DNA from 4 places in the Streptomyces drozdowiczii genome. Region 4 is predicted to be linked to each of the others. Evidence: riboswitches for the same ligand, from Rfam matches in the RefSeq annotation. Region 4 holds a riboswitch; each other region holds the start of a gene.
What was found. Region 4 has a riboswitch for cyclic di-AMP ahead of NEH16_RS19155 (transglycosylase family protein). Riboswitches for the same ligand answer to the same signal wherever they lie in the genome.
Positions count from the first base shown of each region.

Region 1 (7,063 bases), 1.5 Mb from region 4:
ATCGGGGCGCGGTTCTCGACGGTGAACCCGGCGGCGAGCAGCGCCGGTTCGACGGCGGGCGCCCAGCCGGGCAGGAACTCCAGGCGGGGCATCCGGTCCCGCTCGCGGAACGCCGCTATGAGTGCGTCGAGTTCGCCGGGGGTGGGCTCGGCGTCCTGGTCCGGGATCGCGTAGTTGGCGTACTTCAGCGACCAGTTCGGGTTGTAGCGGATCACGAACGGCCCGACGCGGACATGGTCCGGGGAGCGCAGCGTGAGCGTACGGGCATGGGTCTGGACGTCGGCGTCCATCGGCATGTGCGGGTGTCCTTCGGGCCGTTGGCTTCGGAGGGCCGGAGCCTATGCCACCCGGGTCGCCCCCGCGAAGGGCATTTCGTCGAGGGGCGCGATCCGGACCGGGGCCCCGGGACGCGGCGCGTGGATCATCCGGCCGTTCCCGATGTACAGGCCGACATGGCTGATGCCCGAGTAGAAGAAGACCAGGTCCCCGGGGGCCAGCTGGGAGCGCGGCACCCGCTGCCCGGCGTTGATCTGGGTGTACGTGGTCCGGGGCAGCGACACCCCGGCGGCGCGCCAGGCGGCCTGGGTGAGCCCGGAGCAGTCGAAGGAGTTCGGCCCGGTCGCGCCCCATACGTACGGCTTGCCCAGGGCGTTGTACGCGAAGGCGACCGCCTGAGCGGCGCGGGAGTTGGGCGCGGCGACGGGGGAGCGCGGGGCGCTGCGGTCGGCGTGGCCGGCCCCGCGGCCCTCCTCGGAGGCGTCGTAGGAGGCGCGCTCGGCCGGGGTGAGGCGGGCGAGCAGGCGGCGGGCCTCGGCCAGCTTGGCGCGGACGGTCGCCCGGTGCTCCTTCAGGGCGGCCTGCCGGGAGGCCAGCTCGGTGAGCTTCCCGGCCGCCTCGGCGCGTACCTGGGCGATCTCCGCGACCTGGCGGCGCACCGAGCGCACCTCGGCGGCCCGGCGCTCTCCGGCCCGCTCCGCGTAGGTGGCGCGGCGCAGGTACTGGTCGGGGTCGGAGGAGAGCGCCAGCTGCACGGAGGGGTCGATGCCGCCGGACCGGTACTGCGCGGCGGCGTACGCGCCGAGCACGTCGCGGGCGGTGTTGAGGCGGGCGGTCCTGCGGGCGGCCTCGTCGCGCAGGGCGTCGACCGACTTGGCGGCGGCGGTCGCCTCGGACTTCGCGCCGTTGTACTTCTCGGTGGCGACCTCCGCCTCCCGGTACAGCCGGTCCACCTGGGCCTTGACCTGCTTCGCGGTGGGCGCGGGGTCCGCGTGCGCGGCTCCCGGCAGCACGGCGGCCGTCGCGGCTCCGGCGACGGCGAGGGTCGCCGCGGCGCGGGCCGCGGAGGCGGTGGTGAGGCGCTGCCTGGGTTTGCGATGCGCTGCCACGGGGGCGGGCGTCCTTCCGTGCGACGGCCCGGCGGGGTATACCGGCGGGCTTCTCCGGTGGCCGGGGAGGACGGTTCCTGGTCCACGGCCACCGGGAAGGGACGCTAATCCCAGGTCACGGGAAGGTGTCGTTATGACGGTTATTGCCCGCTCTTGGCGTGGCATTGTCACTGCGTGATCGCTCTTGCAGCCCTGCTGACCGGGAAAAGGGTCGCAGAATCAGGCAAAAAGTGCATTCATCATTCAAGCGGCCCGTAGGCCCCACCCTGCCCGGAGCGGTACGGGAAGAGGGTTCTAGGGTGCGGAACCATGCGTGTACTCATCGATTTCGTCGTCGCCCTGCACATCATCGGCATCGCCGCCCTGCTCGGCGGCTTCCTCGGCCAGATGAAGGCGATGAAGGCCGGCACCGCCCGGTTCGTCCCCGGCATGCTGCACGGTGCGCTGACCATGCTCGTCACCGGCGTCGCCCTCGTCGGCCTGGACCAGGCCGACGACCACCCCGTGAACAACGTCAAGATCGGCATCAAGCTGCTGTTCCTGGTCGTGATCCTGGGGCTCGTCTACATCAAGCGGGACGAGGAGAAGGTGGAGAAGGGCGCCTTCGCGGCGGTCGGCGCGCTGACCCTGGCGAACATCTTCATCGCCACGCTCTGGACCTGAGCGGCGGACGCGCCCCGGAAGAGCGGGCCGGTCCGCGCGGACCGGCCCTCTTCCCCGGTCAGGCCGGGCGCACACTCCCGTAGATCGGCATGTAGTAGATCGACTCCTCGCGCACGTTCGCCCCGGGCTTCGGCGCGTGGATCATCATCCCGTCGCCCTTGTAGATCCCGACGTGGCTGATGTCGTCGTAGAAGAAGACCAGGTCACCGGGTTGCAGATCGGCCGTCGCGACCCGGGTCCCGACGTTCACCTGGTCCCAGGTGGTCCGCGGGAGGTCGACGCCCGCCGCCTTCCAGGCCGCCTGCGTCAGTCCCGAGCAGTCGTACGAGGCGGGGCCGGTCGCCCCCCAGACGTACGGCTTGCCGATCTGGGCGCGGGCGAACGCGAGGACCTTCTCCGCCTTCGTGGAGGCGCTGCTCCCGGAGCCGGTGTCCGAGCCGGAGCCCGAGCCCGTCTCCGTACCGCCGCTCCCCGACTCCTTGGCCTTCTGCTCGGCCTCCTTACGGGCGGCGGCCTGCTTCTTCGCCAGCTCCGCCGCCTTCCGCTTCGCCTCCGCCTCCTTCTTGCGCTCCAGCTCCGCCAGGCGCGCCTTCTCCTCGGCGGTCAGCTTCGACAGCAGTGTCCGGGCCTCGGTCAGCTTCGTCTGGACGTTCTGCTTGCTGGTGCGCAGATCGGCCTGCGACTCGGTCAGCGTCTCCAGGCTCTCCACGGCCTCGGCCCGCTGCTTGGACACCTTCGCCTGCTGCGTACGGAACTCCGTGACCGCCTGCTGCTGGCGCTCGGCCATCCGGTCCATGAGGTGCGTCTGGTCGAAGAACGACTGCGGGTCGTCGGCCAGGAAGAAGGTCGCGGTCGGCGCGAGGCCGCCGTTGCGGTACTGGGCGGCGGCGTAGTTGCCCAGCGTCCTGCGGGCGTCGTTCAGCTTCTCGGTGCGCTCGGCCACGCTGTCCAGGAGCGTGTCGACCTTGGACTTCTGCCGGTCCGTGGCCTCCTTGGCCTGGTTGTACTTCTGGGTGGCGGTCCCGGCCTGCCGGTACAGGTCGTCGACCCTCTTCTGGACTTCCTCGATGCTCGGCTTCGGCGCGGGCGCGGCCATCGCGCTCTGGGAGGACAGCAGCGTCACCGAGGCCAGCGCGGCCGAGGTCAGCCCGACGGCGGGGACGGTGGAGCGCATCCGGGTGCGCGGTTTGCGATGCGACGCCAAGGCCGGCATCTCCTTCCGTGGACCGCCTACCGGGTTAGCTGTCGGGTTCGGGCGGAACGGAAGGCTGCCCTACGGTCCGGTGGGGAAGGACCGATTCACCCCGGTACTACGTGTGGGTCCCCGGTTCCGGGCGGGCCCGGATTCGGCGTGGCGGCACGCTCGGCGTAGGTCGCCTCTGGGGGTACGGGCCGTCCGAACGTGCACGCTAGCCAACTGATGGGGCCGCTGTGAAGGTTGGTGTGCGATATGCCCGATACATTTCCGTGACCTTTTCGGACCGGGGCCGGGTGTCAGTCGGGCGCCTTAGACTCGGACAGCGATGAGCAGCCTCTTTGACGACAGTTTCCTGGCCGGCCTCCAGCAGGAGGAGGACGCGCCCCCGCCGCCCCCCGAGGACCCCGCACCCGAAGCGGTGCCGGAGGACCTGTTCGCGGGCGTGTTCGAAGGCCCCCGCCGCCCCGTGACGCGTACTACCGCGACGGCGCGCACCGCCCCGTCATCGACCCCGAGGCGCTGCTCGACGGGCTGAACACCGAGCAGCGCGCCGCCGTCGTGCACGCCGGGTCGCCCCTGCTCATCGTGGCCGGCGCGGGCTCCGGCAAGACCAGGGTGCTCACCCACCGCATCGCCCACCTGCTGGCCGAGCGGGGCGTCCACCCCGGCCAGATCCTGGCGATCACCTTCACCAACAAGGCCGCCGGCGAGATGAAGGAGCGCGTCGAGCAGCTGGTCGGGCCCCGGGCCAACGCGATGTGGGTGATGACCTTCCACAGCGCCTGCGTCCGCATCCTGCGCCGCGAGTCCAAGCGGCTCGGCTTCACGTCCTCGTTCTCGATCTACGACGCCGCCGACTCCAAGCGGCTCATGGCCCTGGTCTGCCGCGATCTGGAGCTGGACCCGAAGCGGTACCCGCCGAAGTCCTTCACCGCCAAGGTCTCCAACCTCAAGAACGAGCTGATCGACGAGGAGACCTTCGCGGGCCAGGCGGCCGACGGCTTCGAGAAGACGCTCGCCCAGGCGTACGCGATGTACCAGGCCCGGCTGCGCGAGGCCAACGCGCTGGACTTCGACGACATCATCATGACGACGGTCCACCTGCTCCAGGCGTTCCCGGACGTCGCCGAGCACTACCGCCGCCGCTTCCGGCACGTCCTCGTCGACGAGTACCAGGACACCAACCACGCCCAGTACACGCTGGTACGCGAGCTGGTCGGCCCGGCCGGCCCGGAGAACGCCCCCGCCGAGCTGTGCGTCGTGGGTGACGCGGACCAGTCGATCTACGCCTTCCGGGGCGCGACCATCCGCAACATCCTCCAGTTCGAGGAGGACTACCCGGACGCGACGACGATCCTCCTGGAGCAGAACTACCGCTCCACGCAGACGATCCTGTCCGCCGCCAACGCGGTCATCGAGCGCAACGAGAGCCGCCGCCCCAAGAACCTCTGGACCAACGCCGGTACCGGCGCCCGCATCACGGGCTACGTCGCGGACACCGAGCACGACGAGGCGCAGTTCGTCGCCGAGGAGATCGACCGCCTCACCGACGCGGGCGACGCGAAGGCCGGCGACGTCGCCGTCTTCTACCGGACGAACGCGCAGTCCCGTGTCTTCGAGGAGATCTTCATCCGCGTCGGCCTGCCCTACAAGGTCGTCGGCGGCGTCCGCTTCTACGAGCGCAAGGAGGTCCGGGACGTCCTGGCCTACCTGCGGGTCCTCGCCAACCCCGAGGACAACGTCCCGCTCCGCCGCATCCTCAACGTGCCCAAGCGCGGCATCGGAGAGCGCGCCGAGGCCATGATCGACGCGCTCTCGCTGCGCGAGAAGATCACCTTCCCGCAGGCGCTGCGCCGGGTGGACGAGGCGTACGGCATGGCCGCCCGCTCGGCCAACGCCGTGAAGCGGTTCAACACGCTGATGGAGGAGCTGCGCACGGTCGTGGAGTCCGGCGCCGGTCCCGCCGTGGTGCTGGAAGCGGTCCTGGAGCGTACGGGCTATCTCGCCGAGCTCCAGGCGTCCACCGACCCCCAGGACGAGACCCGCATCGAGAACCTCCAGGAGCTCGCCGCCGTCGCCCTCGAATTCGAGCAGGACCGGGGCGAGGAGGAGGGGTCGGGCACGCTCGCGGAGTTCCTGGAGCAGGTCGCGCTCGTCGCCGACTCCGACCAGATCCCGGACGAGGACACCGACGGCTCCGGCGTCATCACGCTGATGACCCTGCACACCGCGAAGGGCCTCGAATTCCCGGTCGTCTTCCTGACCGGCATGGAGGACGGCGTCTTCCCGCACATGCGGGCGCTCGGCCAGGTCAAGGAGCTGGAGGAGGAGCGCCGCCTCGCCTACGTCGGCATCACCCGCGCCCGCGAGCGGTTGTATCTGACCCGCGCCGCCATGCGCAGCGCCTGGGGCCAGCCCTCGTACAACCCGCCGTCGCGGTTCCTGGAGGAGATCCCGGACCAGCACCTGGACTGGAAGCGCAAGGGCCCGATGGCCGCCCCGGCGGGCCCCACCTCGGGGATCACCTCGTCGCTCTCCGCCTCCCGGGCCCGCTCCGGCCCCTCCGGCTTCGCGACCCGGCGGACCTCGGACAAGCCGACGATCACCCTGGTCGCGGGCGACCGGGTCACGCACGACCAGTTCGGCCTGGGCACGGTGACGGCGGTCGAGGGCGTCGGAGACCAGGCGAAGGCCACGGTCGACTTCGGCGACGACCGCCCCAAGAAGCTGCTCCTGCGGTACGCGCCGGTGCAGAAGCTCTGAGACACGCGTCACGGCCGGAGCCCCCGAGGCCCCGGCCGTGACGACGTCTCCCGCTGCCTCAGGTCGGGTTGATCCCGTGGCCGCGCAGCCACGGCAGCGGGTCGATCGCCGCGCCGCCGCCCGGCCGCACCTCGAAGTGCATGTGCGGGCCGGTCGAGTTCCCGGAGTTCCCGGAGTACGCGATGACATCGCCGGCCTTGACCGGGCCCGAGCGGATACGGGTGCTGCTGAGGTGGCAGTACCAGGTCTCCGTGCCGTCGGCCATGGTCACGATGGCCATGTTGCCGTAGGCGGTGTTGTACTGCGTACGGACCGTGCCGTCGGTCGCCGCCATCACCGGGGTGCCGTACTGGACGGGGAAGTCGATGCCCGTGTGCACGGACATCCAGTTGACGCCCGCCTGCCCGAAGTAGGCGCTCAGCCCGTGCTGCTTGACCGGCATCACGAACTTGGGGCGCAGGGCCTCCTTGCGGGCGGCCTCGGCCGCGCGCTTCTTCTTCTCGGCATCCTGCCGCTGCTTCAGGTCGATGCGTTCCTGGGTGCGGCTGGCGCGGTCCGCGAAGTTCTCGGCGTCGGCGCTGAGGTTGGCGAGCTGGGTGTCCAGCGCGTTGTTGGCCGCGACCGGCTTGACCGTGCCGGGGTCGGCGGCGGCCATGGTGGTGGTCGCGTCCGCCTTCGTCTCGTCCCCGCCCATGCCGCTCACGGAGGCGGCGGCGATCCCGGCCACGCTCATCACGCAGGCGGAGGGAACGGCGACGGTGAGGAGTGCGGAGCGCTTCGCGGGGGAACGCCTGCGGCTGCGGCCGCCGCGGCGGGGCTCCGTGGGGGCGAGATCGGGGTGCGGCTCGGCGGCCTCGTCCGGCTCGCCGCCGTCGTCGGCCCGGCGGTGGGCCTCGTAGGGGTCGTAGTCGTAGGAGTCGTGCCCGTCGTAGGACTCGTAGGTCTCGTACGTCTCCGAGGGGGCGGCCTGTTCGGCTTCGTTCGAGGCGGCCGGGCTTTGCACATTTTGCTCTTCGTGCCCGGGCGTGGCGCCGGTGTTCCAGGCGGTGGCGTC
Region 1 is NZ_CP098740.1:2,736,063-2,743,125, reverse strand. Features, by position in the region: gene NEH16_RS12195 (GNAT family N-acetyltransferase) at 1-296, opposite strand, end outside; gene NEH16_RS12190 (C40 family peptidase) at 339-1,385, opposite strand; gene NEH16_RS12185 (hypothetical protein) at 1,695-2,048, shown strand; gene NEH16_RS12180 (C40 family peptidase) at 2,107-3,261, opposite strand; cyclic di-AMP (ydaO/yuaA leader) riboswitch at 3,260-3,410, opposite strand; partial or broken gene pcrA (DNA helicase PcrA) at 3,572-6,009, shown strand; gene NEH16_RS12170 (M23 family metallopeptidase) at 6,068-7,063, opposite strand, start outside.
Region 1: it holds a riboswitch for cyclic di-AMP, as region 4 does, so the genes downstream of both, NEH16_RS12180 (C40 family peptidase) here and NEH16_RS19155 (transglycosylase family protein) in region 4, are expected to answer to the same signal.

Region 2 (7,063 bases), 3.5 Mb from region 4:
GTATTCGCGCGCCCAGTGGATGTCGTCGCGGCGGATCTCCAGCGTGCCGCGCGGCGGCTGCGGCGGCCACGCCTGGTCCGGGTCGGCCGGCACGTCCAGGCCGAGGACCTGGGCGGCGCGCAGCGCGACCCGGGTGTGTCCCTCGGGCGACAGGTGCAGCCGGTCGCCGTCCCAGGCGCGCCGGTCCTGCACGGAGCGCAGCGACCACAGGTCGAGGACCGGGCAGCCGTAGCGGTCGGCGATGGCCCGGACGTGGGCGGTGTAGGTGGCGATCTTGCCGCGCAGATGGCGCAGCACGGGGACGCCTCGGGTGTCGAAGCCGGTGGTGACCATGACGGTGCCGACCGACCGCGTGAGGTCGGCGACCGCCCGCTCGAAGCGTTCAGCCACGTCGTCCGGGTCGGTGCCCGGCCGGATGATGTCGTTGCCGCCGGCGCAGAAGCTCACCAGATCGGGGGCGAGTTCCTTGGCGCGGGGCACCTGCTCCTCGACTATCTGGTCGAGGAGGCGTCCTCGTACGGCGAGATTGGCGTACCGGAAGTGCCCGTGCACGGAGAGGGGTGAGCCCTCGGCATCCGTCCGAATGCCGGGCTCCGGGAGCCGGTCCGCGAGAAGTACCGCGAGCCGGTCGGCCCAGCCGACGAACGTTCCGTCCGGGCCGGGGTCGCCGACTCCCTCGGTGAAGCTGTCGCCAATCGCCGCGTACGACCCGATGGCGCCCTGTCGGTCGACGGCGCCCTGCTGGAGGTTGTTCGAATCGTCTGCCACAACCGCATATCCTGCACCCCGGAATGTGACCTACGCGACCGTAATAAGGGGTTGACGGGTGGTGAGATAAACCACCCGGTCAGTTTTCGGTAAAGGGGGAATAAGCAGAGGGACGACGCACCGCCGTGCGCCGTCCCTCTGTGTCGTTCGGTGACCCGGATCACCGGGCCGGTACCGCTCGGATCAGACGTAGATCCCGTGCGACGCCAGGTAGGCGATCGGGTCGATGTCCGAGCCGTACTCCGGGCCGGTGCGGACCTCGAAGTGGAGGTGCGGGCCGGTGGCGTTGCCGGTGGAGCCGGAGAGGCCGACCTGCTGGCCCGCGGTCACGGTCTGGCCCGCCGAGACGGAGAGCGAGGACATGTGGCCGTACTGGGAGTAGTGGCCGTCGGCGTGCTTGATGACGACCTGGTTGCCGTAGGCGCCGCCCCAGCCGGCGGTGACGACGGTGCCGGAGGTGATGGCCTTCACGCTGGTGCCGGTGGAGACGGGGAAGTCGATGCCGGTGTGGCTGCCGCTGGACCAGCTGGCGCCGGAGGCGCGGTAGGCGGTGGTGTGGTTGCCGGGGACCGGGTGGACGTAGCCGGAGGCGTTGTCCTGGGAGGCCGGGGCCTCGGTCTTCGCCTCGGTCTGCGCCTCGGTCTTGGTCTCGACCTTCGTCTCGGCCTTGGGCGCGGCCTTCGCCTCGGTCTTCTCGGCCGTCTTGGCGGGGGCCTTGGACGGGGTGGTGGCGGCGGGGGCCGCCTTGGCGCCGAGGGTCAGCTTCATGCCCGGGAAGATCAGGCTCGGGTTCTCGCCGACGACCTCGCGGTTGTCCTGGTACAGCTTGTGCCAGCCGCCCTTGAGGTGGTGCTGGGCCGCGATCTTCGACAGGTAGTCGCCGGAGACGACGGAGTATGTGGTGGTGCCGGTGCTCTTCGCGGGCTTGGCCGGGGCGGTGTGCGCGGCGGCCGACTGCGACGTGGCCGGGGCGGACTGCTCCGCGGCGTGGGCACCGGTGGCGCCGAGCAGCGGAAGCGCGATGACGGCTCCGCCGGCGCTCGCGGCGACGACGCCGCGGGCGATGGTGCTGGACTTGGGACGGCGGTGCTTACCCGAAATGGGCATGAAGAATTTCCTCTCCGGCGCCTGCGAGGTGAGCTGTCGGGTTCGGGCTGGAGATGCCCGGCCGCGCCTGGCGCGACTTCACCCCTAGCCGTCCGGTCGTCCCGGTCGGCGGCTTACCTGGTTCCCCCGCTCCTGCCACACGGTGAGTGGGTGCGAATTCCGGACGGCGGCAGGATTGGGCGTTCCATCCGGATGGACATGGAACGTAAGCGAGCCGGGGCGACGGAAACAAGCCACACGTTCGGCACCGCATTCCGCACCGGAATTGCGGTGCGGAATTCCGGTCACACTCCGTGGATTACGGATCTTGGCTTTCCGCGCGGCGCGGGGACTACCCAGCCGGGCCGTCAGCACACACCGTCACGGATATGATCCCGCTCACGAGCGGGTGATCATCTCCCGCACAATCGGGGCAAGTTGGCAATATCCCATCAATACGGACATGCCATATCCCTCGCCCGGGTCGGCACCGAGCGGGCGGCCGAGATGATTGCCCCAGGAACCGATGTCGTATCGTCGCGGTCGTGGGCCCGTCGGCGATACGCGCCGGGGCAGAGCCTCCAGGAGTGACCGTGACGCAGCAGCTGCCGCAGACCCCGCCGACGGAGCCCGTCCTCACCGGCGTCCGCAACTTCCGCGACGTGGGCGGCCTGCCCACCACCGACGGCCGTCGGGTCCGGCACGGCCGGCTCTACCGCAGCGGTCACCTGGCGCACGCCACGGCGGAGGACGCGGCCTTCCTCGGCGGGCTCGGCCTGCACACGGTCTTCGACTTCCGCAATGCGGCGGACCACAAGCTGGACGGCCTGGACATCGAGCTGCCCGGCGTACGGAACGTGAGCATCCCGCTCAGCGACCCGGCGGACGGCGCGGAGTTCTGGCGGATGGTGCGCGACGGCAATCTGGCGGAGCTGCGCTCGATCCTGGCCGACGGCAAGGGCACCAGCCGCATGGTCGCCTCGTACCGCTCGATCATCCTGGAGCGCACCGCCGAGCACAGCCGGGTGCTGCACGCCCTGGCCGAGGACAGCGTCCCCGCCCTGATGCACTGCGCGGCCGGCAAGGACCGGGCCGGGCTCTCCATCGCGGTGACGCTGCTGGCGGTGGGCGTCGGGCGGGAGACCATCGAGGCCGACTACCTCAAGTCGAACGACGCGCACCGCCGCTACCGCATCCGGCGCAGCGACACCTCGGCCGCCGGGATGTCGCCGGAGGTGCTGGAGCTGCTCAACCCGCTCTTCGGCGCCCAGCCCGACTACCTCGCCGCGGCCTTCGCCGCCATCGACGAGACCTGGGGCGGCACCGACCGCTACCTCACCGACGGGCTGAAGCTCACGCCCGCCACCCGTGAGGAGCTGCGCGAAAGGCTCCTCGACGAGAGCTGAGCCGGCCTCCCCTACTGGTTGTGCATGCCGACCGCGAAGAGCAGGTAGAGGAACGCCGCGATGACGTGCCCGGCCACGAGATAGGCGAAGAGCCGGATGACGAGTCCGCGCGGCATCTTCCTCTCCTGGGTGTCGGCACCGGGACGCGGAGCCGGGGTGAGCGGGTCGTAGTGCTCTGAATCGGACATGACGGGCCTCTCAGCGACGGTGGACCTGGCCACCGAGGCACAGGTCGGCGGCGGGGCTCTGCAGCAGGGTGTGGACGAAGAGCAGCTCGGCGCCCTCGGGTTCGGGGGCGGCGATCCGGTGCGGGGTGAGCGAGTCGAAGTGCGCGCCGTCCCCGGGCGCGAGGTCGTGGACCGTCTCGCCGAGCGTCACCCGGAGGCGGCCGGTCAGGACGTACAGCCACTCCTCGCCGGGGTGGACGCGGACCAGGTCGCCCTGGGCGCCGTACGGGACGCGGACGCGCAGCGCCTGCATCGCCCGGCCGGAGCCGCCGGCCTGCTGGTACAGCCAGCCGTCGGCGGCCGGGCCCTCGAACGGGCGGCCGCGGACGATCGCGTCACGTTCCGGGGGGATCTCACCGAGGAGTTCGGAGACCGTCGTACCGTAGATCCTGGCCAGCTGGAGCAGCATCGGCAGCGAGGGCTGGCGTCGGCCCGTTTCGAGCCGGGAGAGGTGGGCGGGCGAGAGCCCGGCCCGCTGGGCCGCGGTCTCCAGGGTGAGACCACGGCCGCGGCGCAGATCGCGCAGGCGTGGCGCGACACCGGGCAGCTCACCGGCCGCCAGGTCGTCCGGAGGGTTCATGCCTCCATTGGGCCCAAGAATTTCCCCTGAGGCAAATTTCTTGCCTCAGGGGCAAAAGCGTGGGCCAAAAGCGTCGGGCAACAGCGTCTCAGCGGTTGGCGACGGCCTGCTTCACCAGGGTCCGTCCGAAGTCCCACATCAGTCCCCCGCCGCTGTGCGCGTCGTCCATGACGGCGGTGAACGCCTCCACGAAGCGGTCGACGTCCGCGTCGTCGATGACCAGCGGCGGGATCAGCTTGATCACTTCGAGGTGGTCGCCGGAGACCTGCGTGAGGATGCGGTGCTTCTGGAGCAGCGGCACGACGACCATCTGCGCGAAGAGCCCCTTGCGGGCCGCCTGGAGCATGGTCCAGCGGCTGCGCAGCTTCAGCGAGGTGGGGCGGCCGAACTCGATGCCGATCATCAGCCCGCGCCCCCGTACCTCGTGCAGCAGCTCGTAGCGCCCGACGAGCGCGGACAGCCGCTCGCGGAGCAGGTCGCCGGTGCGCCGCGCGTGCGCGACGGTCTCCTCGTCCTCCATCACCGAGAGCACCGCCAGCCCCGCCGCCATGGCCTGGGCGTTGGAGCCGAAGCTCGCGGAGTGGACGAGGACCCGGTCCATCGAGGAGTAGACCCGCTTGAAGATCCAGTCCTTGCCGAGCGTCGCCCCGACCGGGACATAGCCGCCGGAGAGCGCCTTGGCGACGCAGACGAGGTCCGGTTCCACCCCTGCCTCGTGCTGGTACGCGTAGAAGTCGCCGGTCCTGCCGAGGCCGGTCTGCACCTCGTCGGCGATGAGGAGGGCCTTGTGCTTGCGCAGCAGCTCCTGGGCCTCGCGCAGATAGCCGGGCGGAGCGGCGAGCACCCCCTTGCCCTGGATCGGCTCGACCACCAGGGCGGCGACATCGCCCCGCTTCAGCTCCCTGCTCAGCGCGGCGAGGTCGCCGAGCGGGATCGCGGTGTCGGGCAGCAGCGGGGCGAAGCCGTCCCGGAAGCCGCCCTCGCCGTTCACCGAGAGCGAGCCGGTGGTGAGCCCGTGGAAGGCGTGGTCGCAGTACAGGACGCGCGGCCGGCCGGTGGCGTACCGGGCGAACTTGAGGGCCGTCTCGACGGCCTCGGTGCCGCTGTTGCCGAAGAACACCCGGTCCAGGTGCGGGCTGTGGCTCAGCAGCTTCTCGGCGAGCAGTCCGGGCAGCGGCTGGCAGTCGAACCGGGTCAGGTCGGCGAGCGAGGCGTCGAGGACGTCGTGCAGCGCCTTGCGTACGACGGGGTGGTGCCGGCCGAGCCCCATGACGCCGAATCCGGCGAGCATGTCGAGGTAGTCGTTGCCGTCCGCGTCCCAGAAGTGCGCGCCCTCGGCCCGTTCGTAGACCTTGTCGAAGCCGATGGTGTGCAGCATGCGCGGGAGCTGGTGGTTGAGGTGCCTGGAGTGCAGCTCGTAGCGTTCGGCGCCGCGCTCGGCGAGGAGCCGCGCCAGATCGAAGCCCTTGGGCTCGTCGTCCTTCATGCCCCGCTCTCCTTGTGCCCGTTGCCGCCGGCCGCCTTCCGGGCGGCCGTGACGGCGCTGATCCGGCCGGCGATCTCGACCGGTGTGAGTCCGATGTCGGCCAGCACCTCGGACCGCTTGCCGTGCGGGAGGAACTGTTCGGGGATGCCGAAGGTGCGCAGCGGTACGTCGACACCCGCGTCCCGGAGCGCCTGCCCGACCGCCGAACCGACGCCTCCGGCCCGGCTGTTGTCCTCCACCACCGCGACGAGCCCGTGCGCGGCGGCGAGCGCCGGAAGCTGCGCGTCGACGGGCTTGACCCAGCGCGGGTCCACCACGGTGCAGCGGATGCCGGCGCCTTCCAGCAGTTCCGCGGTCCGCAGGCAGACGGGCGCCATCACGCCGACGGCGACCAGGAGCACATCGGCGTCCTCGTCGCGCCGCAGCACGTCCATGCCGCCGATCCGGCCGACCGCCCCGATCGCCTCCCCCACCGACTCCTTCGGGAAGCGCACCAGGGTCGGCGCGTCGTCCACGGCGACCGCCTCGCGCAGCTCCTCGCGCAGCCGTTCCGCGTCGCGCGGGGCCGCGATCCGCAGCCCGGGCACGACCTGGAGCACGGACATGTCCCACATGCCGTTGTGCGAGGCGCCGTCGGGCCCGGTGACTCCGGCCCGGTCCAGGACGAAGGTGACCCCGCACCGGTGCAGGGCGACGTCCATCAGGAGCTGGTCGAACGCCCGGTTGAGGAAGGTGGCGTAGACGGCGACGACCGGGTGCAGCCCGCCCGTGGCGAGCCCCGCCGCACTGACCGCCGCGTGCTGCTCCGCGATGCCCACGTCCCAGACGCGGTCCGGGAACGCCTCGGCGAACTTCGTCAGCCCGACCGGGTCCAGCATCGCGGCGGTGAGCGCGACGACGTCCGGGCGCTCCGCCCCGATCACCGCGATCTCGTCCGCGAAGACGGAGGTCCAGGACGGGCCGACGGCGGGCGCGAGCGGGGCGCAGGTCAGGGGGTCCATCGCGCCGACGGTGTGGAAGCGGTCGGCCTCGTCGCGCAGGGCGGGGGCGTAACCGCGTCCCTTCTCGGTGATGCAGTGGACGAGGACCGGCCCCCGGAAGCCCTTGGCGCGGTGCAGGGCGGCCTCGACGGCGGCGGTGTCGTGCCCGTCGACCGGGCCGACGTACTTCAGCCCCAGGTCCTCGAACATGCCCTGCGGAGCGACGAAGTCCTTGAAGCCCTTCTTGGCGCCGTGCAGCGCCCCGTGCAGCGGCTGCCCGATGACGGGGGTGCGTTCCAGGAGGCCCTTGCCCCAGGACAGGAAGCGTTCGTAGCCGTCGGTGGTGCGCAGGGTGGCGAGGTGGCGGGCGAGGCCGCCGATCGTGGGGGCGTACGAGCGCTCGTTGTCGTTGACGACGACGATCAGCGGGCGGTCCTTGGCGGCGGCGATGTTGTTCAGCGCCTCCCAGGCCATGCCGCCGGTGAGGGCCCCGTCCCCGATGACGGCGACCACATGGCTGCCGCTCCCCC
Region 2 is NZ_CP098740.1:727,237-734,299, forward strand. Features, by position in the region: gene NEH16_RS03300 (SGNH/GDSL hydrolase family protein) at 1-768, opposite strand, end outside; gene NEH16_RS03305 (M23 family metallopeptidase) at 952-1,875, opposite strand; cyclic di-AMP (ydaO/yuaA leader) riboswitch at 1,879-2,038, opposite strand; gene NEH16_RS03310 (tyrosine-protein phosphatase) at 2,448-3,260, shown strand; gene NEH16_RS03315 (DUF6126 family protein) at 3,272-3,448, opposite strand; gene NEH16_RS03320 (helix-turn-helix domain-containing protein) at 3,459-4,067, opposite strand; gene NEH16_RS03325 (aspartate aminotransferase family protein) at 4,156-5,553, opposite strand; gene dxs (1-deoxy-D-xylulose-5-phosphate synthase) at 5,550-7,063, opposite strand, start outside.
Region 2: it holds a riboswitch for cyclic di-AMP, as region 4 does, so the genes downstream of both, NEH16_RS03305 (M23 family metallopeptidase) here and NEH16_RS19155 (transglycosylase family protein) in region 4, are expected to answer to the same signal.

Region 3 (7,063 bases), 1.9 Mb from region 4:
CCTTCTGTACGTCCTGTACATTTTTTACGGAAGCGTGCGCGGGCGCCCCGCTGTGCCCGCGCGACCGGAGGAGAGGCACCGCCGTGTACCGTCCCGTCGCCCGTCACGTCCTGCCCGAGTTCACCGAGCGCACCTCCCAGGGGTCCCGGACCCTCGACCCGTACTCCAAGCTGCTCGCCGAGCGCGTCGTCTTCCTCGGCACCGCCCTGGACGAGACGGCCGCCAACGATCTGGTGGCCCAGCTGATGTACCTGGAGCACGACGCGCCGGACCGGCCCGTCTCGCTGTACATCAACTCGCCGGGCGGCTCGTTCGGCGCGATGACGACCCTGTACGACACGATGAACTTCCTCGGCTGCGAGGTGGAGACCTACTGCCTGGGCCGGGCGGGGGCCGGGGCTGCGGTGCTGCTCGCCGCGGGCGCCCCGGGCCGGCGGCACATGCTGCCCGGCGCCAAGGTGGTCGTCAGCCAGCCCGCGCTGGACGAGCCGGTCCAGGGGCAGCCGTCCGACCTGGAGATCGAGGCACGGGAACTGGCCCGGATGCGCGACACGATGACCGCCATGCTGGCCCGGCACACGGGGCGCTCCGCCGAGCAGGTCACCGAGGACACCGAGCGCGATCTCGTCCTCGACGCGGAGGCAGCTCTGGCGTACGGGCTGGTGGACCACATCGTGCGGAACCGGCTCCCGGTGCCGCCGCGCTCCGGGTGGTGAACCGGGGATGCAGCCACCGGAGTTCTCGCCGCTGCCCGCCCTGACCCGGGCCGAGTCCGAGTTCATCGACCGCTATCTGCATGTGGTCGACCAGGTGGGCCGGATCAACCCGGCGCACGGGGACGACACCTACGCGGCCCTGCGCGCCGCCCAGGCGCTCGCCTCGCACGCGGCGGCCTTACGGGACGCGCTCGCGCTGATGCACCGGCGCGGCGAATCACGTATCCACAGCGCCACGTTGACCCGCGCGCTGCGGGCGCTGGACGGCGAGCGGCGGGCGGGCCGGGTCGCCCTGCCGCCCGCCCCGCCGGACTGACACCCCCGCAGGTCACCGACACGCCCGAGGGGTGCGCCGGATTTCCTCGCTCGTTCGGCGTAGGAGTTCCCTCTCACGAGCGACGGGCCGATTTGCCTTTTCCTGATGCGCGGGGGGCGGATTCCTTCGCGACGCCGCTGGTACGGCCGTGGCCGCGGGCGGCCGGCGGACCGCCGTACGGGTTTCCGTCCACCTGAACGGGCCATCCGTGACGGTCTTCACCGATGGCTGTTCCGGCTCGGAAATCCGGCCCGAGGTGAGTCAAGATCCGTGGGACGACAAGCCCCCGCCACCGCGGCGGGGCGGTCCGGGCGGACGCCGAGTCCTGCCGCCGCCCGGATGACTGGTCGACAGGAGTGGATCGGCAGGAGTGGAGGACCCGAGCACTACGGGACCGCCGGATCTCCGGTTGTCCCTCGGGGTGAAGCCGCGTCACGCGGCCGGGCGACTTCGCCAGCCCGAACCCGACAGGTCATCCTTCACAGGCGGCTGACGAAGGGTTGCGCATGAGTGCGCAGGTTCATGTCCCGTCTCTGCTCGCCCGGGCCACCACGGCCTCGGTCATGACTCTCGCCGCCGTCGGCGGCACGCTGTGCGTCCCAGGAGCCGCGCCCGAGGCGCAGGCGGCCGGCCACGCGATGAAGGCCCTGAAGATCGCCGCGTCGAAGAAGGGGGCGCCCTACCGCTGGGGCGCCACCGGGCCCGGCAGCTTCGACTGTTCGGGGCTGACGCTCTATTCGTTCAAGAAGGCCGGCAAGAAACTCCCCGGACGGCCCAGCAGCAGTACAACAGGACCAGGCACATCTCGGCGTCCAAGCGCCAACGAGGTGACCTGGTCTTCTTCCATTCCGGGCGCAGCGTCTACCACGTCGGCATCTACGCCGGCAGCGGGAAGATCTGGCACTCGCCGAAGACGGGCGCCGTGGTCCGCCTGGAGAAGATCTGGACGCGGAGCGTCTACTACGGCCGGGTCGCCTGACCCGGCCGCCTCAGGGCTGGACGGGGACCTGCCACGGGAGCGCCACCCAGACGGTCTTGCCGCCGTCGGCGGTGGGGGTGACGGCCAGCCGGCCGCCGTACTCCTTGGCCAGCGAGCGGATGATGACCATGCCGCGGCCGTTGTCCTGCTGGACGGCGGCGGGCAGCCGCTGCGGCCGGCGGGGGTGGCTGTCCGTCACCCCGAGGCGCAGTTCCTCGTCCCGTTCCAGGCGCAGGTCGACGGTGAAGGTGGGCGACTGCCCGAAGGTGTGCAGGACGGCGTTGGTGGCCAGCTCCGAGAGGATCAGGCGGACGGTGTCGGCCAGCTCCGCGTCCTCGGGCAGGCCCCACTCCGTCAGTACCCGGGCGACGAACCCGCGGGCCGCGGAGACCGAGACCGGCTCGCTCGGCAGGGTGACGCGTGCTTCCTGATGGTCTGCCATGGCGAGCCGTCCCTTTCCCACCCGATACCGGACCGGCGAGCGGTCCGGTTGTGCTTCGCGCCAGATTGCCACCGATGCTCCCCTCCGTGGCGGCGATCCACCAAGATATGCATATATCTGTCCCTCAAACCGGTGAACTCTCCCCACACGGGCCCGCTCGGGCGCCACACTGTCTGCTCGTCGGGCAGCGGGAGGGAGCCATCGGATGCAGCACGGCCCTGCGGTGCGGCGCCGCAAGCTGGGAGAGGAGCTGCGGAGCCTGCGTCACACGTCAGGTCTCACGAGCCGGGAGGCGGCGGCGCTGCTCGGCTGGCACCAGTCGAAGGTGAGCAGGATCGAGACAGGTGTCAGCGGGGTGCGGCCGGATGACGTGAACCGGCTTCTCGACGCGTACGGCATGGACGATCCGAAGCTCCGCGAGGTCCTGGGCGCGCTCGCCGGTTCGGCGGGCGGGGCGGCGCCGGCTGGTGGCACGCCTACCGGGGGCTCATCCCGCCCAGTACCGCGACTTCATCAGCCTGGAGTCGCAGGCGCGCACCGCCCGCACGCTGGAGACCACGGTGGTCCCGGGCCTGTTGCAGACGGCCGACTACGCCCGCGCGGTGACCCGGGCATCGCTGGACGGACTGCCGTCCGGCCAGCTGGACTCGCTGGTGGAGGTGCGGCTGACCCGGCAGGGGGTGCTGCGCAGCGATCCGCCGCTGCGGCTGAGCGCGGTCCTGGACGAGGCGGTGCTGCACCGGGAGGTGGGTGGCCGAAGAGTGATGCGGGAGCAGCTGCGCCATCTCGCCCGGGTGGCACAACTTCCCCATGTGCAACTCCAGTTGCTTCCGTTCTCGGTCGGCGGCTATGTCAGCCTCACCAGCCCTTTCGTTATCTTCTCCTTTCCGACCGCTTCCGACCTTGACGTGGTCGTTCTTGACCACTTGACGAGTAGCCTCTATCTGGAACGGAAAGAAGACCTTGCGGCGTACAGCTCGGCCTTCGAGACCCTTCAGACGCACGCGCTGTCGCCGGAGCACACGCTGGACCGGATCGCCGCGATCGACCGCGGCGACCGGTGACCCCCCACCGCCCGGAGGAAGCGTCATGTCCGAACACCTCGCCCGGCACGCCTCGCGCTGGCGAAGCAGCAGCTACAGCACGGGGATGAACAACTGCGTGGAGACCGCGCCGTCCGGGAGCGGCCGGCTGCTGGCCGTGCGCGACTCGAAGGACGTGGCCCGGACGCCCCTGGAGTTCTCCACGGCGGCCTGGACGTCCTTCGTCTCCGGCTTGAAACGCTGAGCCGGACCACCGCCTCAGCTCTGCGGTGCGGTCCTCCGCACCGTCTCCACCGCCCGCGCGATCTGTTCGTCCGTCAGATCCGCGCGGGCGGTCAGCCGGAGCCGCGAGATGCCGTCGGGCACGGACGGCGGCCGGAAGCAGCCCACCGCCGTCCCGGCCGTCCGGCAGTCGGCGGCCCAGCGCACGGCGGCGTCGGCCGAGGGCGCCCGGACCGAGACGACCGCCGCGTCGGGCCGCACCGCGGTCAGCCCGGCCGCCGTCAGCCCCTCGTACAGCGCGGTGGCGACCGTACGCGCCCTGAGCGCGCGCTCCGGTTCGCGGCGCAGCAGCCGGAGTCCGCCCAGGGCCGCGCCGACGGCGGCCGGGGCGAGCCCGGTGTCGAAGATGAACGTCCGCGCGGTGTTGACCAGGTGGTCGATGACCCGGGCAGGGCCGAGGACCGCGCCGCCCTGGCTGCCCAGGGACTTGGACAGGGTGAGCGTGGCGACGACGTCCGCGTCGCCCGCGAGCCCCGCCGCGTCGAGCGCGCCGCGTCCGCCCTCGCCGAGCACCCCGAGTCCGTGCGCGTCGTCCACCAGGAGCGCGGCGCCCTCCGCCCGGCAGACGGCGGCCAGCGCGGCGAGCGGCGCGGCGTCGCCGTCCACGGAGAACACCGAGTCGGTGACGGCCAGCTTCCGGCCCCCGTGCCCGCGCAGCGTCTTGCGGACGGCCTCCGGGTCGGCGTGCGGGACGACGGCGGTCTCGGCCCGGGAGAGCCGGCAGCCGTCCACGATGGAGGCGTGGTTGCCCGCGTCGGACGCGATGAGGGCGCCGCGTCCGGTGAGCGCGGTGAGGGCCGCGAGGTTGGCGGCGTAACCGGAGGAGAGGACGAGCGCGGCCTCGAAGCCGCAGAACGCGGCGAGTTCGCGTTCCAGCTCGGCGTGGAGCGCGGTCGAGCCGGTGACCAGGCGGGAGCCGGTCGCCCCGCCGCCCCAGCGGCGCGCCGCGTCCGCCGCTGCGGAGGTCACCTCCGGGTGCCGGGTGAGCCCGAGGTAGTCGTTGCTCGCGAGGTCCAGCGGCTCCGCCTCGGCCTCGCGGGGCCGCAGCCTGCGGACCAGGCCCGCGTCCGCGCGCCGGCGCGCCTCGTCGTCGATCCAGTCGAACGGGGTGGCGGGCATGGGCGGTCCCTTTTGTAGGCAGCTCACAGACCCTAACCGGGCTCATGCCGAGACACGGTGTGGCAATGCACACACCCCCTGTCAGCTCTGTTGTCCGGTTCCTCCTTGGCTCGGGGCGGTGCGGTGCGTCAGGATCATCGCCATGGACCTCCTGAACACGCTGGTGGACAAGGGGCTGCGGCGCGAGCTGCCGACCCGTGAAGAAGCGCTCGCCGTGCTGGCGACCCCGGACGACGCACTGCTCGACGTGGTGGCCGCGGCCGGCGAGGTGCGCCGTCAGTGGTTCGGACGGCGGGTGAAACTCAACTATCTGGTCAATCTGAAGTCCGGGCTCTGCCCCGAGGACTGCTCGTACTGTTCGCAGCGGCTCGGCTCCAAGGCCGAGATCCTCAAGTACACCTGGCTGAAGCCGGAGGAGGCGTCGAAGGCGGCGGCGGCCGGGGTGGCCGGCGGCGCCAAGCGCGTCTGCCTGGTGGCCAGCGGCCGGGGTCCGACGGACCGGGACGTCGACCGGGTCTCGCAGACCATCGAGGCCATCAAGGAGCAGAACGAGGGCGTCGAGGTGTGCGCCTGCCTCGGCCTGCTCTCCGAGGGCCAGGCCGACCGGCTGCGTTCGGCGGGCGCCGACGCGTACAACCACAACCTCAACACGTCCGAGGGGACGTACGGGGAGATCACGACCACCCACACCTACGCCGACCGCGTCGACACGGTGCAGCAGGCGCAGGCCGCCGGGCTCTCCGCCTGCTCGGGGCTGATCGCGGGCATGGGCGAGAGCGACGAGGACCTGGTCGACGTGGTCTTCTCGCTGCGCGAGCTGGACCCGGACTCGGTGCCGGTCAACTTCCTGATCCCGTTCGAGGGGACCCCGCTCGCCAAGGAGTGGAACCTGACGCCGCAGCGCTGTCTGCGGATCCTCGCGATGGTGCGGTTCGTCTGCCCCGACGTGGAGGTGCGGCTCGCGGGCGGGCGCGAGGTCCATCTGCGCTCGATGCAGCCGCTCGCCCTGCACCTGGTCAACTCCATCTTCCTGGGCGACTACCTGACCAGTGAGGGCCAGGCCGGGCAGGCGGATCTGGACATGATCGCGGACGCCGGTTTCGAGGTGGAGGGGGCGGGTACGACGACGCTCCCCCGGCACCGCGCGGACGCGGCGGCGGGCTGCGGCTCCCATGCGGCCGAGGGCTGCGGTTCGCACGCGGGCGGCGGTTGCGGGCCGTGCGGGGAGGGCGCGGAGGCGGAGGCCGTTCCCGCCGCCGAGGTGCCGGAGACGCCGGGCGCCCGCACGGACCTGGTGGCGGTCCGCCGCCGCGGCGCCGGTACGGACCTCGCGCCCAATGCCTGAGCCGCTCTCCCCCGCCGTACTCCGGGACCTGGACCGGGCGCACGTCTGGCATCCGTACGGCCCCATGCCGGGCCGGCAGGAACCGCTGGTCGTGGAGTCCGCGTCCGGGGTCCGGCTGCGGCTCGCCGAACCCGCCCACGGACAGCGCGAGTTGGTCGACGGGATGTCCTCCTGGTGGTCGGCCGTGCACGGCTACAACCACCCCGTGCTGAACGAGGCGGCACGCGGCCAGCTGGACCGGATGAGCCATGTGATGTTCGGCGGGCTCACTCACGAGCCCGCCGTCCGGCTGGCGGCCCGGCTGGTGGAGATCACCCCGGAACCGCTGCGCCACGTCTTCCTCGCCGACTCGGGCTCCGTGTCGGTCGAGGTGGCCGTGAAGATGTGCCTCCAGTACTGGCGGTCGGCCGGGCGGCCGGCCAAGAAGCGGCTGCTGACCTGGCGCGGCGGCTACCACGGGGACACCTGGCAGCCGATGTCGGTGTGCGACCCGGAGGGCGGGATGCACGAGCTGTGGTCCGGCGCGCTGCCCCGCCAGGTCTTCGCGGACGAACCGCCCGCCGGTTACGGTTCCGGGCCCGACCCCGCGTACGCGGCGCATCTGCGCGAGCTGATCGCGCTCCACGCCGACGAGCTGGCGGCGGTGATCGTGGAGCCGGTGGTCCAGGGGGCGGGCGGCATGCGCTTCCACTCCCCCGGCTATCTGCGCGTACTGCGCGAGGCGTGCGACGCGTACGGCGTGCTGCTCGTGTTCGACGAGATCGCGACGGGCTTCGGCCGTACGGGACAGCTCTTCGCCGCCGACCACGCGGGGGTCTCCC
Region 3 is NZ_CP098740.1:6,080,569-6,087,631, reverse strand. Features, by position in the region: gene NEH16_RS27750 (ATP-dependent Clp protease proteolytic subunit) at 84-716, shown strand; gene NEH16_RS27745 (hypothetical protein) at 724-1,032, shown strand; cyclic di-AMP (ydaO/yuaA leader) riboswitch at 1,371-1,535, shown strand; partial or broken gene NEH16_RS27740 (C40 family peptidase) at 1,671-2,011, shown strand; gene NEH16_RS27735 (ATP-binding protein) at 2,022-2,453, opposite strand; partial or broken gene NEH16_RS27730 (helix-turn-helix domain-containing protein) at 2,659-3,517, shown strand; gene NEH16_RS27725 (DUF397 domain-containing protein) at 3,543-3,740, shown strand; gene NEH16_RS27720 (8-amino-7-oxononanoate synthase) at 3,755-4,897, opposite strand; gene bioB (biotin synthase BioB) at 5,040-6,242, shown strand; partial or broken gene NEH16_RS27710 (adenosylmethionine--8-amino-7-oxononanoate transaminase) at 6,235-7,063, shown strand, end outside.
Region 3: it holds a riboswitch for cyclic di-AMP, as region 4 does, so the genes downstream of both, NEH16_RS27740 (C40 family peptidase) here and NEH16_RS19155 (transglycosylase family protein) in region 4, are expected to answer to the same signal.

Region 4 (7,063 bases):
CAAGGAGGCCGCCATGCTGGCCGGCCTCCAGCACGCCGAGGGGGACACGGTGGTGCTCATGGACGCCGACCTCCAGCACCCGCCGGAACTGGTCGGCCGGATGCTCCAGGAGCACGCCCGGGGCTACGACCAGGTCATCGCCCGCCGCACCCGCGCCGGCGACCGCGTCACCCGTACCGTCACCGCACGCGCCTACTACTGGCTGATCAACCGCCTCGTGGACGTCGAACTGGTCGACGGCGTCGGAGACTTCCGGCTCCTCTCCCGCCGCGCGGCGGACGCCGTGCTCTCGCTCACCGAGTACAACCGCTTCTCCAAGGGCCTCTTCGCCTGGGTCGGCTTCCCCACCACGACGTTCAGTTACGAGAACGCCGTACGGGAACAGGGCCGTTCCGCCTGGACCTTCGGCAAGCTCCTCAACTACGGCCTGGACGGGCTGCTCTCCTTCAACAACAAGCCCCTGCGCGCCGCCCTCTACCTCGGCCTGCTCCTGACCTCCGTCGCCCTCGCGTACGCCGCCTGGATCGTCGGCGTCGCCCTCGTGCGCGGTGTCGACACCCCCGGTTACGTCACCCTGCTCGTCGTGGTCACCGCGCTCGCCGGCGTCCAGATGGTGCTCGCCGGGGTCGTCGGCGAGTACGTCGGGCGTATCTACTACGAGGTGAAGCGCCGCCCGCACTTCCTGGTCAAGGCCACCAACGCCCGGACCCGCGAAGCCGCCGCCGAACCGGAGCCCCGGGAGTTCGTACGCCGATGACGGTCACCGCACAAATGGCACGTTTCGCTGTCGTCGGCGCGGTGAACACCGGCACGTACTACGGCCTCTACCTGCTCCTGCTGCACTGGCTGCCGTACATCGCCGCCCATGTGCTCGCCTTCGCGCTCAGCATGATCGGCTCGTTCTTCCTGAACTCGTACTTCACGTACCGCACCCGGCCCACCTGGCGGAAGTTCCTGCTCTTCCCCCTCACCAACGCGGCCAACTTCGTCATCACCACCGGCGGCGTCTACCTCCTGGTCGACCTGGCCGGATTCAGCGACCGCTACGCCCCGCTGGTGGCCGCCGCGGCCGCCATCCCCATCACGTTCGTGGTCTCGCGCACGATCATGCTGCGGCCGGACACACCGTCGAAAACGGCCGAACGTGTCGGCTGAGCCGCCCGACGGCGGACCGCATCCCCAACTCCTCCCGAATCGTTGGTCGAATCAGTGGCCCGGACCGGTTCCACTCCCTAACATCGATCACCGCAAGGCTTTGTGCACCGCCGCACAATCTCCTCGGGAGGCTCCTTTGCACCGCCGCCGTCGCACCGCGCTCACCGTCTCCGCCGCGCTGCTCGCCGCAGCGCCGCTCGTCACCGCCTGTGGCAGCCAGGCCCACCCCGGCGCCGCGGCCGTCGTCGGCGGCGACCGGATCACGGTGTCCACCGTGCAGGCGCAGGTGGCCGACGTACGCAAGGCGCAGGGCTCGTCCCCGCAGTCCGCCCAGCTCACCGACCAGTCCGGCCAGCTGGCCCGGGCCAAGCTGCACGGGCTGATCCTGGACCGCGTCCTCGACCGGGCCGCGGCGGACGCGGGCGTCACGGTGAGCCGCGCGGAGATCCAGCAGATGCGCCAGTCCGCCGTCGCCCAGTACAGCGGCGAGAAGGGCCTCCAGCAGGCCGTCCTCCAGGAGCGCTGGCTCGCCCCGGGCCAGATCGACGCCTTCCTGCGCGAGCAGATCCAGATCACCAAGCTCGGCCAGGCCCTCGGCGCCGACCCGTCCACGCCCGAGGGCACCAAGGCCATCGGCGACGCGCTCACCAAGGCGTCCAAGGCGCTGAACGTCGACGTCAACCCCCGCTACGGCACCTGGGACAACCAGCAGATCCAGCTGGGCGACTACAAGGCCCCGTGGATCTCCCAGGTCACCAAGCCCGCCCAGGCGGCCGCCGAGGCCGGGGCCTGAGCCCGCTGTGACGGCCGGGGTAGATTCGGTGGCGTGAACGCTGAAGACCCCGGCCGCATCGTCCTGCTCACCGTCAGCCACCGGGTCGCGCCCGGACTGCTGTCCTGGCCCGCCTGGCAGGCGCTGCACGGCGCCGACGAGGTGCGCTGCGGCGAGCCGGAGCAGCCGCAGCTGCCGTATCTGAGCGAGGCCGGCGTCACCGTCACCCCGGGCGTGCCCGACGCCCAGGAGCTGGTGGACGCCTGCGCGGGCGGCCGGACCGTGGTCGTCCTCACCGGCGGCGCGGGCAATCAGCCGCTCACCGACGGCCTGGCCCGGCTGGCCGGCTCCGGACGGGTGCGGATGCCGGACCTGGAGCTGCTGCCCGGCGCGTACGACCTGCCGGGCGCCCGGCTCCTCGACCTCGTCCAGGTCATGGACCGCATCCGGGTCGAGTGCCCCTGGACCTCGCAGAAGACCCACAAGGGCCTCGCCAAGTACGCCATCGAGGAGGCGTACGAGCTGGTCGAGGCGATCGAGGACGGCGACCGCGAGGAGCTGCGCGAGGAGCTGGGGGACGTACTGCTCCAGGTGGTCTTCCACGCGCGCATCGCGGAGGAGGACGAAGAGGAGCCGTTCTCCGTGGACGACGTGGCCGGCACGCTCATCGAGAAGCTGATCCACCGCCACCCGCACGTCTTCGGCGACGAGACCGCCGAGGTCCCGGAGGACAGTCGCGCCCATTGGATGCGCACCAAGGCGATCGAGAAGCAGCGTGAATCCGTCACCGACGGGGTACCGATCGGCCAGCCCGGCCTGGCGCTTGCCGCGAAGCTCGCGAGCCGGGTCCGTACCGCCGGACTCGACGTGCCGCTCCCCGAGGGTGACGACATCGGCTACCGCCTCCTCGCCCTCGCCGTACAGGCTCAGGAGGAGGGCATCGACCCGGAGGCCGCCCTGCGCGCCGCGGGCCGCGCGTACCGGGACGCGATCCGGACGGCGGAGGGCACCGGATAACGTCGGGGAGTGAACGACAGCCCCGCCCAAGCCGCGGCCGTACCCGCCGGCTGCCCCGCCCACACCTCGTCCGCCGCCGTGCCGCCCGCGCCCGAGCTCTTCACCTGGGAGTTCGCCACCGACCCGTACCCCGCGTACGCCTGGCTGCGCGAGCACAGTCCCGTGCACCGCACCACGCTGCCCAGCGGGGTCGAGGCGTGGCTCGTCACCCGGTACGCGGACGCCCGGCAGGCGCTCGCCGACTCGCGGCTGTCCAAGAACCCGGCGCACCACGCCGAGCCCGCGCATGCCAAGGGGAAGACCGGCATCCCCGGGGAGCGCAAGGCCGAGCTGATGACGCACCTGCTCAACATCGACCCGCCCGACCACACCCGGCTGCGCCGCCTGGTCTCCAAGGCGTTCACGCCCCGGCGCATCGCGCAGTTCGCGCCCCGGGTGCAGGAGCTGACGGACCGGCTCATCGACGGGTTCGTGGAGAAGGGGGAGGCCGACCTGATCCACGAGTTCGCCTTCCCGCTCCCCATCTACGCGATCTGCGACCTGCTCGGCGTGCCCCGCGAGGACCAGGACGACTTCCGGGACTGGGCGGGCATGATGATCCGGCACGGCGGCGGGCCGCGCGGCGGGGTCGCCCGGTCCGTGAAGAAGATGCGGGCCTATCTGCTCGAACTGATCCACCGCAAGCGCGAGGACCTGGGCGACGACCTGATCTCCGGGCTGATCAGGGCGAGCGACCACGGCGAGCACCTGACGGAGAACGAGGCCGCCGCGATGGCCTTCATCTTGCTCTTCGCCGGTTTTGAAACGACCGTGAACCTGATCGGCAATGGCGTCCACACCCTGCTGAACCACCCCGCCGAGCGCGAGCGGCTGCAACGCGCGCTGGCGGCCGGCGACAGCGAACTGCTGGCCACCGGGGTCGAGGAACTGCTGCGCTACGACGGCCCGGTGGAGCTCGCCACCTGGCGGTTCGCCACCGAGCCGCTGACCATCGGAGGGCAGCGCGTGGCGGAGGGCGATCCGGTGCTCGTGGTGCTCGCGGCGGCCGACCGGGACCCCGAGCGGTTCGCGGGACCGGACACCCTGGACCTGTCGCGGAGCGACAATCAGCACCTCGGCTACGGCCACGGCATTCATTACTGTCTGGGAGCGCCGCTCGCGCGGCTGGAGGGACAGGCCGCGCTCGCCACTCTGCTGACGCGCCTTCCGGACCTGCGACTTGCGGGAGAATCGGGGGATTTGCGGTGGCGCGGCGGGCTCATCATGCGCGGACTGCGCACTCTGCCGGTGGAATTCACGCCGGGGGCGCGCACCCGGGAAAGTGACGCTCTGTCAACTCTGTGACTTTCGCGTGATCTCTACTGCATCGACTTGTGACTCACGTTCGAGTTTCGCTAGGTTCACCGTTCGACTCACCAGTCGCTTGTCAGTCACACGGAAGGCATCTCCCATGGGCTCCGCGAACGGCAGACACCGCCGCCCTCGTCAGGCACCCGCCATCGTGGTCGCCGCAGGCGTCACCGGCTCGGCCATCGCCATCCCGCTGCTCGGCGCGGCAAGCGCACACGCCGCGGACACCGCGACCTGGGACCGGGTGGCCGACTGCGAGAGCGGCGGGACCTGGAGCGCCGACCTCGGCAACGGCTCCTACGGCGGTCTCCAGTTCACGCCGGAGCTGTGGAAGGCGTACGGCGGCGAGGCTTACGCGGAGCGCGCCGACCTCGCCAGCCGCTCGCAGCAGATCGCGGTGGCCGAACGGGTCCTGGCTGCCAAGGGCCCGAAGGCGTGGCCCAGCTGTGCGGTGATCTCCGGGCTCACCAAGGCCGCGGGCAAGGCGGACGTGGACCCGGGCGACCAGGACGCGGACGAGCCCGCCCGGAGCGCCGACTCGGGCCTCGACGCCGGTCTCGGCACCGACCCGGTGGACGACGCGTCCTCGGCCTCCTCGGCCACCCCGTCGGACGCGGCGTCCGGCTCGGCCGCCACGGAGAAGAAGGCCGGCAAGGGCTCCGGCAAGCACGCGGGCAAGAGCGCCGACGCCTCCCCGTCCGCCGACCCCTCGGGCACCCCGTCCGCCGACCCGTCCGCCTCCGCCGACCCGTCCACGACGCCGTCCGCCGACCCCTCCGCGGACCCCTCGGCGAGCGCGGCGGACGACGCGCGGGCGAAGGGCGGCAAGCACCGGGGCGCCCCGGCCGCCGACGAGGCCGCCGGGACGGCCGAGGGGCGGGACGCGGGCCGGCACGCCTCGCGGGGTGACGGTGACGCACGCGACAGCGCCACGCGGCCGGCTGACGGCACGTACACCGTACGGCCGGGCGACAACCTCTGGGCGATCGCCGACGCGCAGGAGCTGCCCGGCGGCTGGCCCGAGCTGTACGAGGCGAACAAGGCCGAGGTGGGCTCCGACCCGGACCTCATCCTGCCCGGTCAGAACCTCGATCTGGGCCTGGCCGGCCCGGCCCCCGAGAAGGTCGCCGAGAGCGCCGGATGAGCCGTTAGAGCCCTCTGTGCTTTGGGTGGTTTAAGAGGCCCATGTCCCACTTTTGACCGAGTGAGACATGGGTCTCTTTGCGTGAACTCACGCTGCTTGTCCGGGAGGTCCCGCCGCATCCGTTCCGACCTGCACAAATGAGGGTTCATCGGATGCTCTTACGGGATGATTATCCGGTATGTCCTTCTTTGAATATGGCCGGTGGGTGTGATTACGGTCGGAACCGCTCGCACCGCGGGCCCCGTCGACCGTCACGCCGAATCCTGCCGTCGGTCGAAGGGAACAGACGCGAAAGCGCCGTAGGCAGGAGCGGGGGACCCAGGTAGGCGCTGGGCCCGGTCGTCGGGAGACGAACCGGGGCCGGCTAGGGGTGAAGTCGCGCCAGGAGCGCGGCCGGGCAACTCACTTGGCCCGAACCCGACAGCTCACCTCGCAGGCGTCGGTGAGGAGAAGACTCGATGCTGCTCAACCGCAAGGGCAACAAGCACCGCCGCCCCTCCAAGGCCGTCCGTGTCGCGACGCTCGCCGGTGTCGCCGGTGCCGCCGTCGCCGTGCCGCTGATGGGCGCGACCAACGCCTCCGCCGCCTCCGTCGCCACCTGGGACGCCGTCGCCCAGTGCGAGTCCGGCGGCAACTGGTCGATCAACACCGGCAATGGCTACTACGGCGGCCTGCAGTTCTCCCAGTCCAGCTGGGCCGCCGCCGGCGGTACGCAGTACGCGCCCCGCGCCGACCTGGCCACCAAGGCCCAGCAGATCGCCACCGCCGAGAAGCTCCTCGACATGCAGGGCCCGGGCGCCTGGTCCTGCGCCGGTGCCGGCAACCTGACCAACGACGGTGTCGACCCGGGCGTCGACACCGGCTCCGGTGCCGCGAAGCAGGAGGCCGCCCCCAAGCAGGAGGCCGCCCCGAAGAAGGCCGAGCGCACCGAGGCCCCGGCCACCAACCGCTCCGACCGCTCGGACGCCCCGAAGAAGACGGTCACCACCCCCACCGGCAAGAAGGTCGCCAAGGGTGACGGCGAGTACAAGGTCGTCGCCGGTGACACGCTGAGCAAGATCGCCTCCGCGCACCACGTCAAGGGCGGCTGGGAGCGGCTGTTCAAGCTGAACAAGGACATCGTCCAGGACGCCGACCTGATCTACCCGGGTCAGCAGCTCCACCTCACGAAGTAACGAAGCAGCCGCGATCCCTCCTCGCTGATCGCTCAGGCCGCCCCGGCCCGGCACGCACTCTCCCCCCGTGTGTGCCGGGCCGGGGCACGCCGCATCAGGGGCGTTCGCACCTCGTGGACCGTTCAACTGTTGTAGTTACTGACCAGTAAATATTTGGCGTTCCGCCCCGGTATGCCCGCCCTCGGGTCCTTTTTCGTCCCAGGGGACGGGCGGTCGGCCGACGCAGACGGCCGGGCCGGTTAGGCTCTTGTCGCAAGGCCAAAGCGACCCTGCACAACCAGCGTCATATCCCAGAAGGAGATGCCTCGTGCCGTCCATCGACGTCGTCGTAGCCCGGGAAATCCTCGACTCCCGGGGCAACCCCACGGTCGAGGTCGAGGTCGGCCTCGACGACGGCAGCACCGGTCGTGCTGCTGTTCCGTCCGGCGCCTCCACCGGCGCGTTCGAGGC
Region 4 is NZ_CP098740.1:4,189,256-4,196,318, forward strand. Features, by position in the region: gene NEH16_RS19125 (glycosyltransferase family 2 protein) at 1-757, shown strand, start outside; gene NEH16_RS19130 (GtrA family protein) at 772-1,155, shown strand; gene NEH16_RS19135 (SurA N-terminal domain-containing protein) at 1,292-1,948, shown strand; gene NEH16_RS19140 (nucleoside triphosphate pyrophosphohydrolase) at 1,982-2,944, shown strand; gene NEH16_RS19145 (cytochrome P450 family protein) at 2,954-4,288, shown strand; gene NEH16_RS19150 (transglycosylase family protein) at 4,395-5,438, shown strand; cyclic di-AMP (ydaO/yuaA leader) riboswitch at 5,724-5,892, shown strand; gene NEH16_RS19155 (transglycosylase family protein) at 5,897-6,613, shown strand; gene eno (phosphopyruvate hydratase) at 6,921-7,063, shown strand, end outside.